3 regions of the Paenibacillus urinalis genome follow, and region 2 is predicted to be linked to each of the others. Evidence: riboswitches for the same ligand, from Rfam matches in the RefSeq annotation. Region 2 holds a riboswitch; each other region holds the start of a gene.
The links. Region 2 has a riboswitch for thiamine pyrophosphate ahead of PUW25_RS01760 (ABC transporter substrate-binding protein). Riboswitches for the same ligand answer to the same signal wherever they lie in the genome.
Positions count from the first base shown of each region.

Region 1: another riboswitch for thiamine pyrophosphate. It lies ahead of thiC (phosphomethylpyrimidine synthase ThiC); the one in region 2 lies ahead of PUW25_RS01760 (ABC transporter substrate-binding protein).
Region 3: another riboswitch for thiamine pyrophosphate. It lies ahead of PUW25_RS04520 (YkoF family thiamine/hydroxymethylpyrimidine-binding protein); the one in region 2 lies ahead of PUW25_RS01760 (ABC transporter substrate-binding protein).

Region 1 is NZ_CP118108.1:640,875-645,317, reverse strand. It holds gene PUW25_RS02990 (hypothetical protein) at 1-580, shown strand, start outside; gene PUW25_RS02985 (pyridoxamine 5'-phosphate oxidase family protein) at 664-1,143, opposite strand; gene thiC (phosphomethylpyrimidine synthase ThiC) at 1,261-3,072, opposite strand; TPP riboswitch at 3,301-3,411, opposite strand; gene PUW25_RS02975 (IclR family transcriptional regulator) at 3,527-4,276, opposite strand.
Region 2 is NZ_CP118108.1:363,248-367,690, forward strand. It holds gene PUW25_RS01745 (ABC transporter ATP-binding protein) at 1-159, opposite strand, end outside; gene PUW25_RS01750 (ABC transporter permease) at 210-983, opposite strand; gene PUW25_RS01755 (thiamine-binding protein) at 980-1,273, opposite strand; gene PUW25_RS01760 (ABC transporter substrate-binding protein) at 1,301-2,308, opposite strand; TPP riboswitch at 2,537-2,656, opposite strand; gene serS (serine--tRNA ligase) at 3,035-4,330, shown strand.
Region 3 is NZ_CP118108.1:1,013,504-1,017,946, reverse strand. It holds gene PUW25_RS04530 (energy-coupling factor transporter ATPase) at 1-1,040, opposite strand, end outside; gene PUW25_RS04525 (ECF transporter S component) at 1,040-1,618, opposite strand; gene PUW25_RS04520 (YkoF family thiamine/hydroxymethylpyrimidine-binding protein) at 1,622-2,230, opposite strand; TPP riboswitch at 2,384-2,506, opposite strand; gene PUW25_RS04515 (LysE family translocator) at 2,627-3,277, shown strand; gene PUW25_RS04510 (DUF896 domain-containing protein) at 3,375-3,611, shown strand; gene PUW25_RS04505 (DEAD/DEAH box helicase) at 3,697-4,443, opposite strand, start outside.

The sequences.
Region 1 (4,443 bases), 280 kb from region 2:
TGATCGAATCACCGCACTTCTCTTCCCCGCTGCCATTACAACACATGTCCTGCTCACCGCTGCACTGCAAAATCCGACGGTTCGTTTACGGTATCTCCGTGTGCGAGAGGTACTCACCCAGTATAATGAGCTCCCGGTATACACTGAACTATTGCAGCTGCTCGGCTGTGAACAGATGACCGCAGAACAAGTTCGTCAGCATCTTGAACAGCTTGAAGTGACCTTTGATACAGCTGCGGATGTAGCGTCTACCCCTTTCTTTTTCAGCTCCGATATTACAGTAAGCGCACGCCCCATTGTGATCGAGGGAAGCCGCGAGCTCATCGAATCCGGGAATCACCTTGAGGCTGTGTTTTGGATAGCAGCTACCTTTGCCCGATGTCACAAAATTTTAGACACAGACGCAGCACCGGATACTAAGCAGCCACTTGCGCCAGCCTTCCAGGCGCTGATCGATGATCTTGGCATTGGTACATCGGAGTCCTATCTGAACAGGGCAGAGCAAATTCGAAACTACTTGCCTGCACTTTCGAAGACAGCTGATGATATGATCGCTGCCCACCCTCACATCTGGAGTTGATTCACAGGATTAATAATTCATCGCACAAAAAAAGTGGAGGCCCATATGCGGGCCCCCTTATGTGCAATCCTGTACAAGCTCCGTCACAGATCTACGGTCTTGTTCAAATCCATCTCATTCTTGCCTGTCATTTTGTTGATCAGATTCTTGACCAGCTTTGTTTTACTGCCTGTTTCCCAATACTCGGCGGTGTCTGCCTGAATCTTGATGAGCACCAGCGAAGGGTCGTCATAAGAAACATCAAGCAGCATCTCATAGGCTTTGTTCCAGAACTCCTTCACTTTCGCCGGATCCTGAATCAGCTCCGCTTCACCCCGTATGGAAACATAGGATTTACCGACATAGGCTACATTGACCAGCGGATTTTGCATCAATTCACGATACTTATTGGTGTCCTTTTTAGTTAAAAACCAGAGATCTCCGTCAAATTCAACCTCCTGTGTCTTCATCGGACGAGAGACGAGTCCTTCTGGTGTTACGGTTGTCAACATCGCTGTATCTATATCCTTGATCAAATCTCTTACCGTCTCAATTGCTTCTTGATTCACTGCTGAAGTATTCATAAATGCGATTCCCTCCTTGGCTTCTGGCTCTCACATTTATATTAACCAATTGGAGAATCTGCAATCTACGAAACGGGATCTCACATTATTTCCCTCATGCATTGGGAGATTGTTCGTTCACCTGTTCTGACCCCGATATTCTTCGGCCTTCTCCTGCATACCGGCATGGATCGCTTCCTTCTCACTAACTCCCTTGACGGATGCCATATTCCGAATATCCTGAGTGATGCGCATGCTGCAGAATTTGGGTCCGCACATCGAACAAAAATGCGCCGTCTTCGCTCCCTCTGCGGGAAGAGTCTCATCATGATAGGATAAGGCACGCTCCGGATCAAGGGACAGATTGAACTGATCCTTCCAGCGGAACTCAAATCTCGCTTTGGAGAGGGCATCGTCTCTTCTGTGCGCTCTAGGATGACCCTTGGCCAGATCGGCTGCATGGGCAGCGATCTTATAGGCAATGACCCCTTCCCTTACATCATTCTTATCCGGCAGTCCCAAATGCTCCTTCGGCGTAACATAGCACAGCATAGAGGTGCCAAACCAGCCGATCATCGCCGCCCCGATCGCAGATGTAATGTGATCATATCCGGGAGCAATATCAGTTGTAAGTGGACCCAGCGTGTAAAATGGGGCTTCCTGACAGATCTCCATCTGCAGATCGACGTTCTCTTTGATCTTATGCATGGGTACATGTCCGGGACCTTCAATCATCACCTGCACATCATGCTTCCAGGCGATCTGCGTCAGTTCTCCGAGTGTTGCCAGCTCTGCCATTTGAGCCTCATCATTCGCATCATAGATGCTGCCGGGTCTTAGTCCATCTCCAAGTGAAAAAGCAACATCATATCGGCTCATAATCTCACAAATCTCTTCAAAATGAGTGTACAAAAAGTTCTCCTGATGATGTGCCAGGCACCAAGCTGCCATGATCGAGCCGCCCCGTGACACAATTCCAGTCATTCGCTCTGCTGTCATTGGAATATATCTTAGAAGAACGCCTGCATGAATCGTAAAATAATCTACACCCTGCTCCGCCTGCTCAATCAGCGTATCTCGGTATATTTCCCAGGAGAGCTTCTCTGCCTCCCCGTTCACCTTCTCCAGTGCTTGATAGAGTGGAACTGTCCCAATGGGTACAGGAGAATTGCGGATAATCCATTCTCTAGTCGTATGAATATGGCGGCCTGTCGAGAGGTCCATGACTGTATCCGCTCCCCAATGCACAGCCCAGCTCATCTTCTCTACCTCCTCCTCAATCGAAGAGGAAACAGCAGAGTTTCCGATATTCGCATTGATCTTGACATGGAATCGGCTTCCGATCAGCATTGGCTCACTTTCCGGATGATTGATATTAGAAGGCAGGATTGCCCTTCCTCTTGCAATTTCACTCCGTACAAACTCCGGATCGAGTCCCTCGCGGATCGCTGCGAACTCCATTTCAGGTGTCACGATCCCTTTTCTGGCATAATGCATCTGAGTTACACATCGACCTGACTTGGCTCTAAGCGGCTGTCTTCTAACACCCGGGAACACCTCTACCTCCTGCTGGGCACTTCTGTCGGATCGAATCCCATTATCCTCTGGCCGTATTTCTCTTCCTTCATAAAACTCAACATCCTCACGCTCAAGGATCCAATTCCGGCGCAAGAGCGGAAGGCCTTGACGGATATCAACTTCTATATTCATATCTCCCATGGGTCCGCTCGTATCGTATACCCGAAATGGCTCATTCTGCTCTACCCCTTGGGGTGTGCTAGTGGGATGGAGCTCAATTTCACGTTCGGGTACGGCAATGTCCGGCCTTGATCCTTGGATATATACCCTCTTGCTGGCGGGGAATGGCTGGAGTCTTCCTGATTCGCCCTTTAATTGTTCTCCTCTTATAGCCGATGTCTCTGTGTTCAGTTCTGTGTTCGAATGATTCATATGTGCTTCCTCCTTTTTCGAGTTGGGAAGCCCTCTCCTGAGCTGTGTTTGAAAGATAGAAGATATACAAACGACAGCCAGTTATGCAGAAGCTGCGGCAACAAAAAAGAGCCGATTCCCACAGGGGGAATCAGCTCTAATCCAAATAAGATCTTACCGATGTACCGGCTAATGAAGCTGCATAGACTACTAGCAGAAGCTTCACCTCATACACGGATCTTATCCACATTTTATCGCCAATTACTTCCCTACGCTGGTATGATCCAGATCAGGTGCAAAGAGTCCGGCACCTTGCAGTGCCATCTCAGCCCGGCATTTCGGGCTCCCCTAGTAAATTGTTATTGTTGTTTAAATAAATGGTTTAACCTCATCCTTTGTCTGAATTAAGGTCCATACAAGATTATCTCATTCACAGCATATTTTCAACCTTTATTTTCCATCCAATCCGATAGCATTACCTCAGCATGAAACCCATTTGCGCCGCTGTCTCCATAACAATAGGTGCATATTCCCGAAGCGTCTCTTCTGACAGCCTGCTGACCGGTCCCGATAATGACAAGGCTGCCGCTACTTTGCCCTTGCGATCAAAGATCGGCGCTGATACGGCTGCTGCTCCAGGCTCTCTCTCTTCATAGCTCGTTGCATATCCCAATTCTCTAATCTCTTGCAGCTGACTCATATAAGTATCTTGATCAACAGACAAGGGGATATCAAAATTGCGTATCAGCTGCTCCTGCTCTTCTCTTGCTGCAAACGCAACCAACACTTTACTCGATGCGCCAACAGACAGAGGCAGCCTCACACCAACAGGCGCTACCCTTCGAATTGCTTGATTACTCTGCACAGCCTGAACGCGTATCCGCTCATTGCCGTCCTTCAAATACAAACTGACTGTCTCTCCCAAGCGATCTCGAAGACGCTCCATCGCAGGCAGCAGCAGAATGGCCGGATCATCACTCTGTGACATATGTGCCGCAAGCTCCCATATGCGAATGCCAAGCCGATACTTCTCTGTTGAAGGATTGCGTACAACAAATCCCCTGTCCTCCAGTGTTGTCAGCAAACGATGCACAGTACTTTTATGTAAACCGATCTTGCCAGAAATTTCTGTAAGACCCAGATCTGATTGCTCCGTAAAGCATAACAAAATATCCAATGCCCTCTCGACCGCTCGAACCGTTAATTTGCGATCTTGCTCTTCCATGGCATAATCCCCTCTCTGTTTCATCACGTGAAACCTGGTTACATAAATTATAAGAGAATCGAGGATCAAAGTAAAGATTTAATTGAGAATTAATCTCAATTACACAGCTCATTTTCTCTCATCCATCGATCATAATGGAAACATTTCGGAATAAGTCTTCCTTCACT
Region 2 (4,443 bases):
GATTTGAAATAAAGAGCTCTTTCCGCTGCCCGAGGGTCCGATAATCGAGACGAATTCACCCTGGCCAACCGTAAGTGATATGTGATCAAGGACATGAAGCTGCTGCTTTTTCTGACGAAATGATAAGCGGATGTCTGACACTTCTAATAAAGGATGCATTAGGATATCCTCCTTTCGTAATTGGATAAGATTCATCGACTCAAACCGTCTTATGAACCCGATTTTCTATGATCATCTGTCTTATAGCGGACGAGCGCTCTCTCCAGCATAGCGATGATGGCGAAGAGGAGCAGGCTCAAGAGAACGATGATAGCCATGGCGACGAATACCCGATCTGTCCGATAGGCCGATTTTTGCAGCATCATATAATAGCCGATGCCCTTGTCTGTCCCGATCCATTCGGCAATGACTGCGCCCATGACGCTGTAGGTTGCTGCGATCTTGAGACCTGAGAAGATGGATGGGAGCGCGTGTGGCACCTCCAGCTTGCGGAAGATTTGCCCCTTGCTGGCCCCGGCCATTCTCATGTAGCTCAGCATCGCGCGGTCCGTTTGCATCAGTCCGTCCATAGCAGATACTGCGATCGGAAAGAAGCAGACCAGTGTAATAACGATGATCTTGGGCAGCAGACCGAATCCGAACCAGATCATCAGAAGCGGTGCGAGTGCAATCGTAGGTATATTCTGGCTAAGAATGAGCAATGGATACAGGGCCGTTTTCATAAATGGAACTAGATGCAGCACCATGGCTGTCAGAAGACCGATCGCAGCGCCGATGCCGAAGCCGAGCAGAGTAAGCTGTACAGTCGCCCAAGTATGTTCAGTAAGACTTGCAGCTTGTGCAGCTGCTTCACGGGTAATATCAACAGGACTTGGCAGAATCCACTTCTCAATGTGAAAAAGCGGCACGGCTATTTGCCATACCGCCAAAAAGAGGATGACCGCCGCAACAGGCGGCAGCACACTTCTTACAACACGCTTCATGATGGATACTTCTCCGTTAGTCCTTCCATGCTGATTCCGCTTGGGTAATGGGCAATCTTGATTTGTGAAATAATGCTCGGGCTGCCAGCCTCGATGAGTACCTCATGAACTCTCTGCACAATTTGGAGCAGCTCAGGAAGCTCGCCCTCCAGCGTCGTTTCAAGGGGATGGACCTGATATTTCACCCCGGATTGCTGTATCACTTCAATGGCACGGTCTACATAAGGGATCGAATCTTCTCCATTAGGTGTCTTCGGAATGACTTGAATACTTAGCAATGTTTGAGCCATATGGGTCACCAACGCTTTCTTTAGTAATTATTGTTGTGGCAGAAATTCATTCGTAAAAGCTTTCTCGACATCCAGCGGCTGGTCCAGCAGCTCGTGCTGAGCCATCCAGTCGGAATAGTTCTGCCATACCTCTGCCTTTTGCTCGCCCCAGCGAGCGGCGTCATCCTGATATTTCGGACTGAGCCATTTCTGACTCTCAAGCACGAGCTCCTTGTCGAGGTCAGGCACGGCCTCGCTGAGTATCGCTGCGGCTTCCTCTGGATGATTAATTGTATATTCATAGCCTTTGGTCGTTGCGCGCATGAAGGCTTTGACCAGCTCCGGATCCTCGTCAATGGTCGCCTCATTCGTAATAAGTACAGGTGTATAGTAATCCAGCTTCTCGGAATAGTCCTTAACGTAGAACATATCGATCGGTTCCCCGCGAAGCTCGGCTTCAATACCCGTCCAGGCGTAGAAGATCCAGGCAAAATCGATGTCTCGCTTCGTTGCGGTGAAGAAATCGGCATCCCCCATGTTTACATTGTGTACTTTGCTTACATCCGCACCTTCAAGACCCATAATTGTATCCAGAACCGCTGAGTCAATCGGGTTGCCCCATCCTCCATAGGTTTTACCCTCGAAGTCCTTCGGAGATTCAATATTGCGGTCCGCAGGAGCTGCAAAGCCGGAAGTGTTATGCTGAATGACGGCAGCAATGGATACGATCGGCACGCCTTGTGTCCGTGCTTGGGTGACCCCTTCCTGATAGCTTACGCCAAAAGGTACCTCTCCAGAAGCGACCATCGTATCTGCACCGGCTTGACCGGGCTGAATAATCTCGACATTCAGACCTTCTTCCTTGTAGAAGCCTTGACTTACTGCAGCATATAAGCCGGTGTGATTCGTATTTGGCGTCCAGTCGAGGACGACCTTGATGTCGCGGAGGCTATCGCTCGCTGCCGGCTCCTCCGCGCCTGCACCAGATTCCTCATTCGATGTGCCGCTATTGCCGCAGGCAGTCATGATCATCATGAGTACCGCCAGAAACAGCATTCCTAACTTTTTGTACACGTTTCTCTCTCCTTTTCAATTACCCCTATTCTTGACGAAATTTCCATAATAACTCCTATAAGTTCAATTGAGGCTACCTTGATAGCCATACTGATAAGGGAGATCGGATAGAGTGCAATGGCATTCTTGCGACCATAATAAAAAAAGCGTCCCGGATAAGGGACGCATGCTGACGTAAGGGCTAAGGGCTGTCAGTAAAATAGAACAGCACACTCGAATTCTCTCCATTCCTACGCTGGCATTACCCAGATCAGGTTTAAAGGGTACGTATCTAACACGCTTTCACGGATACTATCTCAGCCGGCTAACCCAGCACCCCTTGAGGTTGAATATGAAGTTTAGGACATTTCAGAAGCTAATTATAGCCCTCCTTGGCTGGAAAGTACAGCATAATCAAGAATAAAATCATTGTCATATGGAAATGTCTAAATTATAATACCGTTAATTGAAAACGTGAAAAAATGCCTGTGAAGAGCATCCAACTCGGAGGTATTCTCGCCAAGGGAAGGCGCTAGTCTTCCCCTAAGTTAATCGGCACCGCCCGTTATCGCGGAACCAAAGTGATTGAAGTGGAACCTAATGCTGACCGCATGAAGTCTGCTTCAATAAATTGGGTGGCACCGCGAGCATAGAGCGCTCCTCGTCCCAACGGATGAGGGCGCTCTATGTTTTTTTTCGCTTGACCAATTTAACTTAGGGGTGACGACAATGCTGGACATGAAATGGTTAAGAGAGCATGCTGCACAGGTTCAGGAAGCAGCGGATTGGAAGAAGATAGACGTATCTATAGACGAGCTGCTAACGTGTGATGATGTACGTCGTGAGCTGATGACGGAAGTGGAGAAGCTCAGGCAACAGAGAAATATGGATTCGGAGAGAATAGGGCAGTTGATGAGAGAGGGGAATCGGGAGGAGGCAGCGACTGCTCGTGAAGAAGTGCGGCAGTTGAACGGGCAGATTGAAGAAGCAGAAGCAAGGCTAGCCGAGGTGACGGACCGTTATACTGCGCTGCGGCTGCTCGTTCCGAATATCGTATCTCCTGACACGCCCAGAGGACAGAGCGATAAGGATAATGTCATTATAAAACAGGTCGGAGAGGTCAGTGATCCTCTATTCCCGATCAAGGACCATATGGAACTTGGAGAGCTCCATGAGCTCATTGATGCTCCGCGTGGAGTCAAGGTTGGCGGCTCGCGCAGCTACTATTTGAAGGGAGACGGCGTTCTGCTGCATCGCGCCGTTCAGCAGCTTGCGCTGGATATCGTGATGAAGCACGGCTTCGTGCCGATGGAGGTGCCAATCATGGTCCGGGAGGAGGCGCTGGAGAACACGGGATTTTTTCCAACCGGTCGTGAACAGACTTATGAGCTTGCAGGAGAGGACAAATTCCTGATCGGTACTTCAGAGGTTCCGCTCATCTCGTATTATGCCGGGGAAGTCATTGAAGTGGCAGCACCCGTTCGGCTTGCGGCCGTATCGACAAGCTTTCGGAGTGAAGTGGGCTCAGCAGGACGTGATGTACGCGGGCTCTATCGGGTGCATCAGTTTGCCAAAGTAGAGATGGTCGTACTGACAGAGGCTGATCCGGAGGTGTCGGAGCAGGCGCTCCAGGAAATTACAGGCTACGCAGAAGAGCTGCTGCAGGCGCTGGAGCTTCCATACCAGGTCGTGGCAGTATGCACAGGCGATATGTCACAAAAGACATATAAACAGTACGATATTGAAACCTGGATGCCTAGCCGGGGCAGCTATGGGGAGACGCATTCCTCATCGAACCTGCATGATTTTCAGGCACGCCGCTCTAATATCCGCTATCGGGATAACGAAGGTCATTTGAGGTATTGCCATACATTGAACAACACGGCCGTGGCCTCGCCAAGAATCCTGATTCCACTTCTCGAGAATCACCAGCAGGAGGATGGCAGCATTTATATACCGAAGGCGCTCCGCCCTTACATGGGAAATCGAGAGAGACTGGTTCCCGTCCGGCAGGATGAGAGTTAAAGGATGTATTTGTTTATTCGGCTAAGGACCAGCTTCCTGGTAAATGAGTAAACGGTGTAAGTAGAGGTTTAGAGGTTTATTTTAGGTAACGACGGGTTCAACTTTCAGGAGCA
Region 3 (4,443 bases), 650 kb from region 2:
ATGACAGGCCGATCCTGTCGATAAAATGTCATCCCATGTGCCTCCAGCACAGGAGCATGTCTCTCTCCATCTCCTCTAGAATACAGAGATAGCTCAGAGCTCTTCTGCAAGTAGTCAATTACCTGCCCTTGCTCAAGCTTAGGACGTGATACCCAGTAATGGATGAGCTCTTCAGCAGTGAGTGGAAGAACATCCGCCGATCCCGGTACATATTCACTTAGCTGCCGCTGCAGGCTCACTGGGCCAGGCACCCAAATCCCCATTTGCTCCAGTTCAGCACGATATTTCGAGAAAAACTCGCTCGGTGCAGCCACTCGGCATATCTGTCCTTCCTGATCCATTAGGGCAATACGATCGATGTCTGCCATCCAGGCATCCAGCTGATGCTCGATTAGGAGCACCGTTATTCCATGCTTTTTGCGAAGTGATGAGATGAGCTGAGCCAGATTACGAGTAGCCACCGGGTCAAGATTGGCCGTCGGCTCATCCAATACAAGGATGCCGGGGCGAAGCGCGAGTGCACAGGCAATCGCTAGACGCTGCTTCATGCCGCCGGAGAGAGTGTGAATCTGAGCCGTTCTGTACGGCAGCAGGTCAACCATCTCAAGCGCTTCATCCATTCGGCTGCGGATCCTCTCATGTGGACATTCCACATTTTCCAAGCAGAAGGCAACCTCTTCTTCTACTGTCAGCATACAGAACTGGCTATCGACATCTTGAAAGACAATCCCTACCGCTTGCGCATGCAATGCTGCACTCTGCTCTACCATCGGCCTGCCCCATATCCTGACGCTTCCCGTAACCAGACTCTCGATCTCTTGCGGATAAATTCCGTTCAGACACAGCGCGAGCGAGCTCTTACCGCTCCCGCTTGGTCCCAGGAGCAGCAGCATCTCACCTGGAATCAAGTCGAATGTGATCCCATTTAATATAAGCGGAGCTTCTTCCTCATACTGAAGAGTCAAATCTCTCACTTCAATGGCAGCAGCGGACCTGCAAGTCTCATCGACAGGTTGATCTTTGTCCGTGTGGAGTACCATTATGCTTTGTGTGACCGGGCTGCTGCTTTGGCAACCGGGAAGCTTCGCAGCACACCCGTACGAACCAGTGCATCCGCAATCCATTTTCCGAGCAGACCGGCCAGAATTGCTCCGCTGATGATCCGTACCGCCAGCATGGCGATGACAAATTCAGGTGATAATGCAGCAAAGCCGGACCGGAAGTAGCCCCAGGCGAAGCTGAACACTGCTGCCCCTATACCTGACAGCATCAGGACGGGCAGCGAATATTTACGATAACGAACCGCTGCAAAGACCATTTCTGCTCCAAGACCTTGAATCATCGCCGATACGATAAGAATAGGACCGGTTGTGTTTCCAATCAGTACTTCAATAATGCCAGCAATAGTTTCGGACAAAAAGGCCGCCCCTGGCTTGCGGATAATATAGGCAGCAATAATGGAGACAATGAACCAGATTCCGAAGATCACCTCATAACCCATCGGTCCCATGACACCGGTGAGCAGATTGCCAATTTGTAAAAATACGAGATAAATGACGGCAAATACAACGGACAATGAGCTTAATACGATAATGTCACGCAGCTTCCAGGCTCCCATACGTTATTCCGCCTTCCCTTGCTTCTTATTAGAAGGACTGTTGCAGGACAGCGTTACGGTCATTACGACATGGGACACCGATTCCTGCGTCACTTCAAAGGATTGCTCCAGTGTCTTGAAGATCGTATGTACATCCCCTTCTAGGCGTGTAGCGTAATGAATACCTCCGCCGTAGCTGCCATCCTCCTTCGCAATATCAACGACGTTCGCAATCTTCTTCATGTATTCCGGCTCTCCGAGAGCGTATAGGGCATATTCCGCTGCTCCTTCAATACGGATAGAGGATACGATGTCTTCATTCATTCGGACAGCATCCTCTGACATGTATACATCACCCGCCGAATCACCCGGACAGCCAATAGAGAAGGTGCCGCTGAACACCACGTGCTCGCCTGTCTTGGCTGCATGCAGATAAATCGCCTTCATAACGTCAAAAACATGCTCAAGCCTGCCGCGTACGCAGGTACTTACATCACCGGTCTCTGTCCATACCTTGGAGGTATCCGCCTCTTGGATTGCACCAAGAATAATATCAACAAACCGATCGCTCATCGGATATAGCGAAAAACGACAGCCCACGATTCGACTTGTTCCACATACTTCTGTACTCATTACTCCATCTCCTCAGGTTCGTATTGCTGAAACAACACAAAAAAGAGCTGCACCCCTGAGTGAGTGCAGCTCAATAAAATGTAATGCCCTGAATTTTGCTTGATCTGAACTGAAGCTTGTGTCAGATCGGATGCCGGTTCCGGGCCTATATCATTTCATATCCCCGCACTTCCCCACGCTAGTATGATCTAGATCGGGTGTAAAGGGTTAACCGCCATCGTCCATATCATCGACGTATTGGTCTCTCAGCCAGTTAAGGCACCCCTAGTGCTGTATTTCGATTATGCTGTTCCAATCGTAACCCATTATACGCTTTCTCCTGTTTTGTAAAGACTCGATTGTCTACACAAATTGGTAAACATGAATTATGATATTTACAACAAAGGAGGGCTCCACATGCTGGGTATTATTAACTTCGAAGTATTTCTGATCTCGTCCATCCTGCTCAATATTACGCCAGGGCCTGATACGATGTATGTTCTTGGCAGAAGTGTGGCTCAGGGGAAGCGGGCGGGCATTGTTTCGGCGCTTGGCATTACGGCAGGGGGCGTTGTGCATACACTGCTTGCTGCGTTCGGTTTATCCGTGATCTTGATGAGCTCTGCTGTTCTGTTCAATGTCATCAAGGTTGTAGGTGCAATTTATCTAGCGTATCTCGGCATTCGAATGCTGATCGACAAGGCATCGCCTAAGGCTAAGTCTCATGGTGGACCTGTAGATACGCCTTCCGAGTTATCGAATTCCAAAATATTTACACAAGGCCTTTTCACGAATGTAACCAATCCTAAAGTCGCCATGTTTTTTCTCGCATTTATGCCGCAATTTATTGCCCCGGGCAGCGATGCTTCGCCACTGCCTTTTGTAGTGCTTGGTCTTACATATTGCTTGACCGGAGGAATCTGGAGCATCCTGATCGCCGCCTTCTCGTCCACAGCAACGGGTAAACTGAGAAATAACGTCAAGATGAAGACGATCCTTAACAAAGCGACAGGGTTCATATTTATTGCAATGAGTATTACGCTGCTCAGAACCAAAGCTATAGAGTAGCAGATAACAGCCTATCTTCTACCCTTCGGGTTGCAATAAGCCGTATCATACAGTAAACTGTCAGGATACAATGTAGCTTGAAAGGAAGGCTGATACCATGGAGATCCCTTCATTAAATAGAATTAATGAGCTGAGCCGCAAACAGAAGAAAGAAGGCCTGACAGCGGAGGAAATTACCGAACAGAAGGCGCTTCGTGAGGAATATTTGAAGGCGATCCGCGGACAGGTATTGTCCACGATATCCGGACTGACCATCGTAGATCCGAACGGAGATGACGTTACTCCGGAGAAGCTCAAGCTCGAGCAGCAGCAGGATAAATCAAAGCTCAATTAAAGCAAAATAAGGATAGAATCGAATACCTGTACAACGGCGGGTATCTGTCGATTCTATCCTTTTCTTTTATGCAGGATCATCTATGCTATATCGCCAGTATTTCGCGGATTTCTTCCTCACTTAAGGTGGATGATGATTCCTGACCTGGCTGAATCACTTCTTCTATGAGATTTTTCTTACGCTGCTGAAGCTCATACATCTTGTCCTCTACGGTACCGCGGCTCACCAGCCGGATGACCTGAACCACATTCTTCTGTCCCATCCGGTGTGCCCGGCTCGCTGCCTGGTCCTCTACCGCAGGGTTCCACCACAGATCATACAGAATGACGGTATCAGCCCCCGTCAAGTTAAGTCCCGTACCCCCGGCTTTAAGCGATATGAGGAAGAAGTCCCTCTCTCCCTCATTAAATCGCTGACACATTTCAACACGCTCTTGGCCTGGTGTCTGTCCATCCAGATAAAAGAACGGAATACCCTGAGCTCCGAGCTCCCTGCCGATGATGCCCAGCATTTCTGTAAATTGTGAGAAGAGCAGCACCCTTTTGCCCGCGCTCCGGCTTTCTTCGATCAGCTCCATCAATTGCTCGAACTTCGCAGAGCTGCCTTGATAGCCTTCCACAAACAGCCCTGGGTGGCAGCACAGCTGTCTTAGCCGGGTTAGGCCGGCCAGGATCTTGATTCGATTCTTATCGAACTGCTTCTCGCTCAGATGCTTCACGGTCTCAGCCCGCAGCTTGGCCAAGAAGGCAACATAGAGCTTCTTCTGCTCGGTCAGCAGCTCGGAAGTGTGCAAGGATTCGATCTTCTCCGGCAGCTCCGCAAGTACATCTGC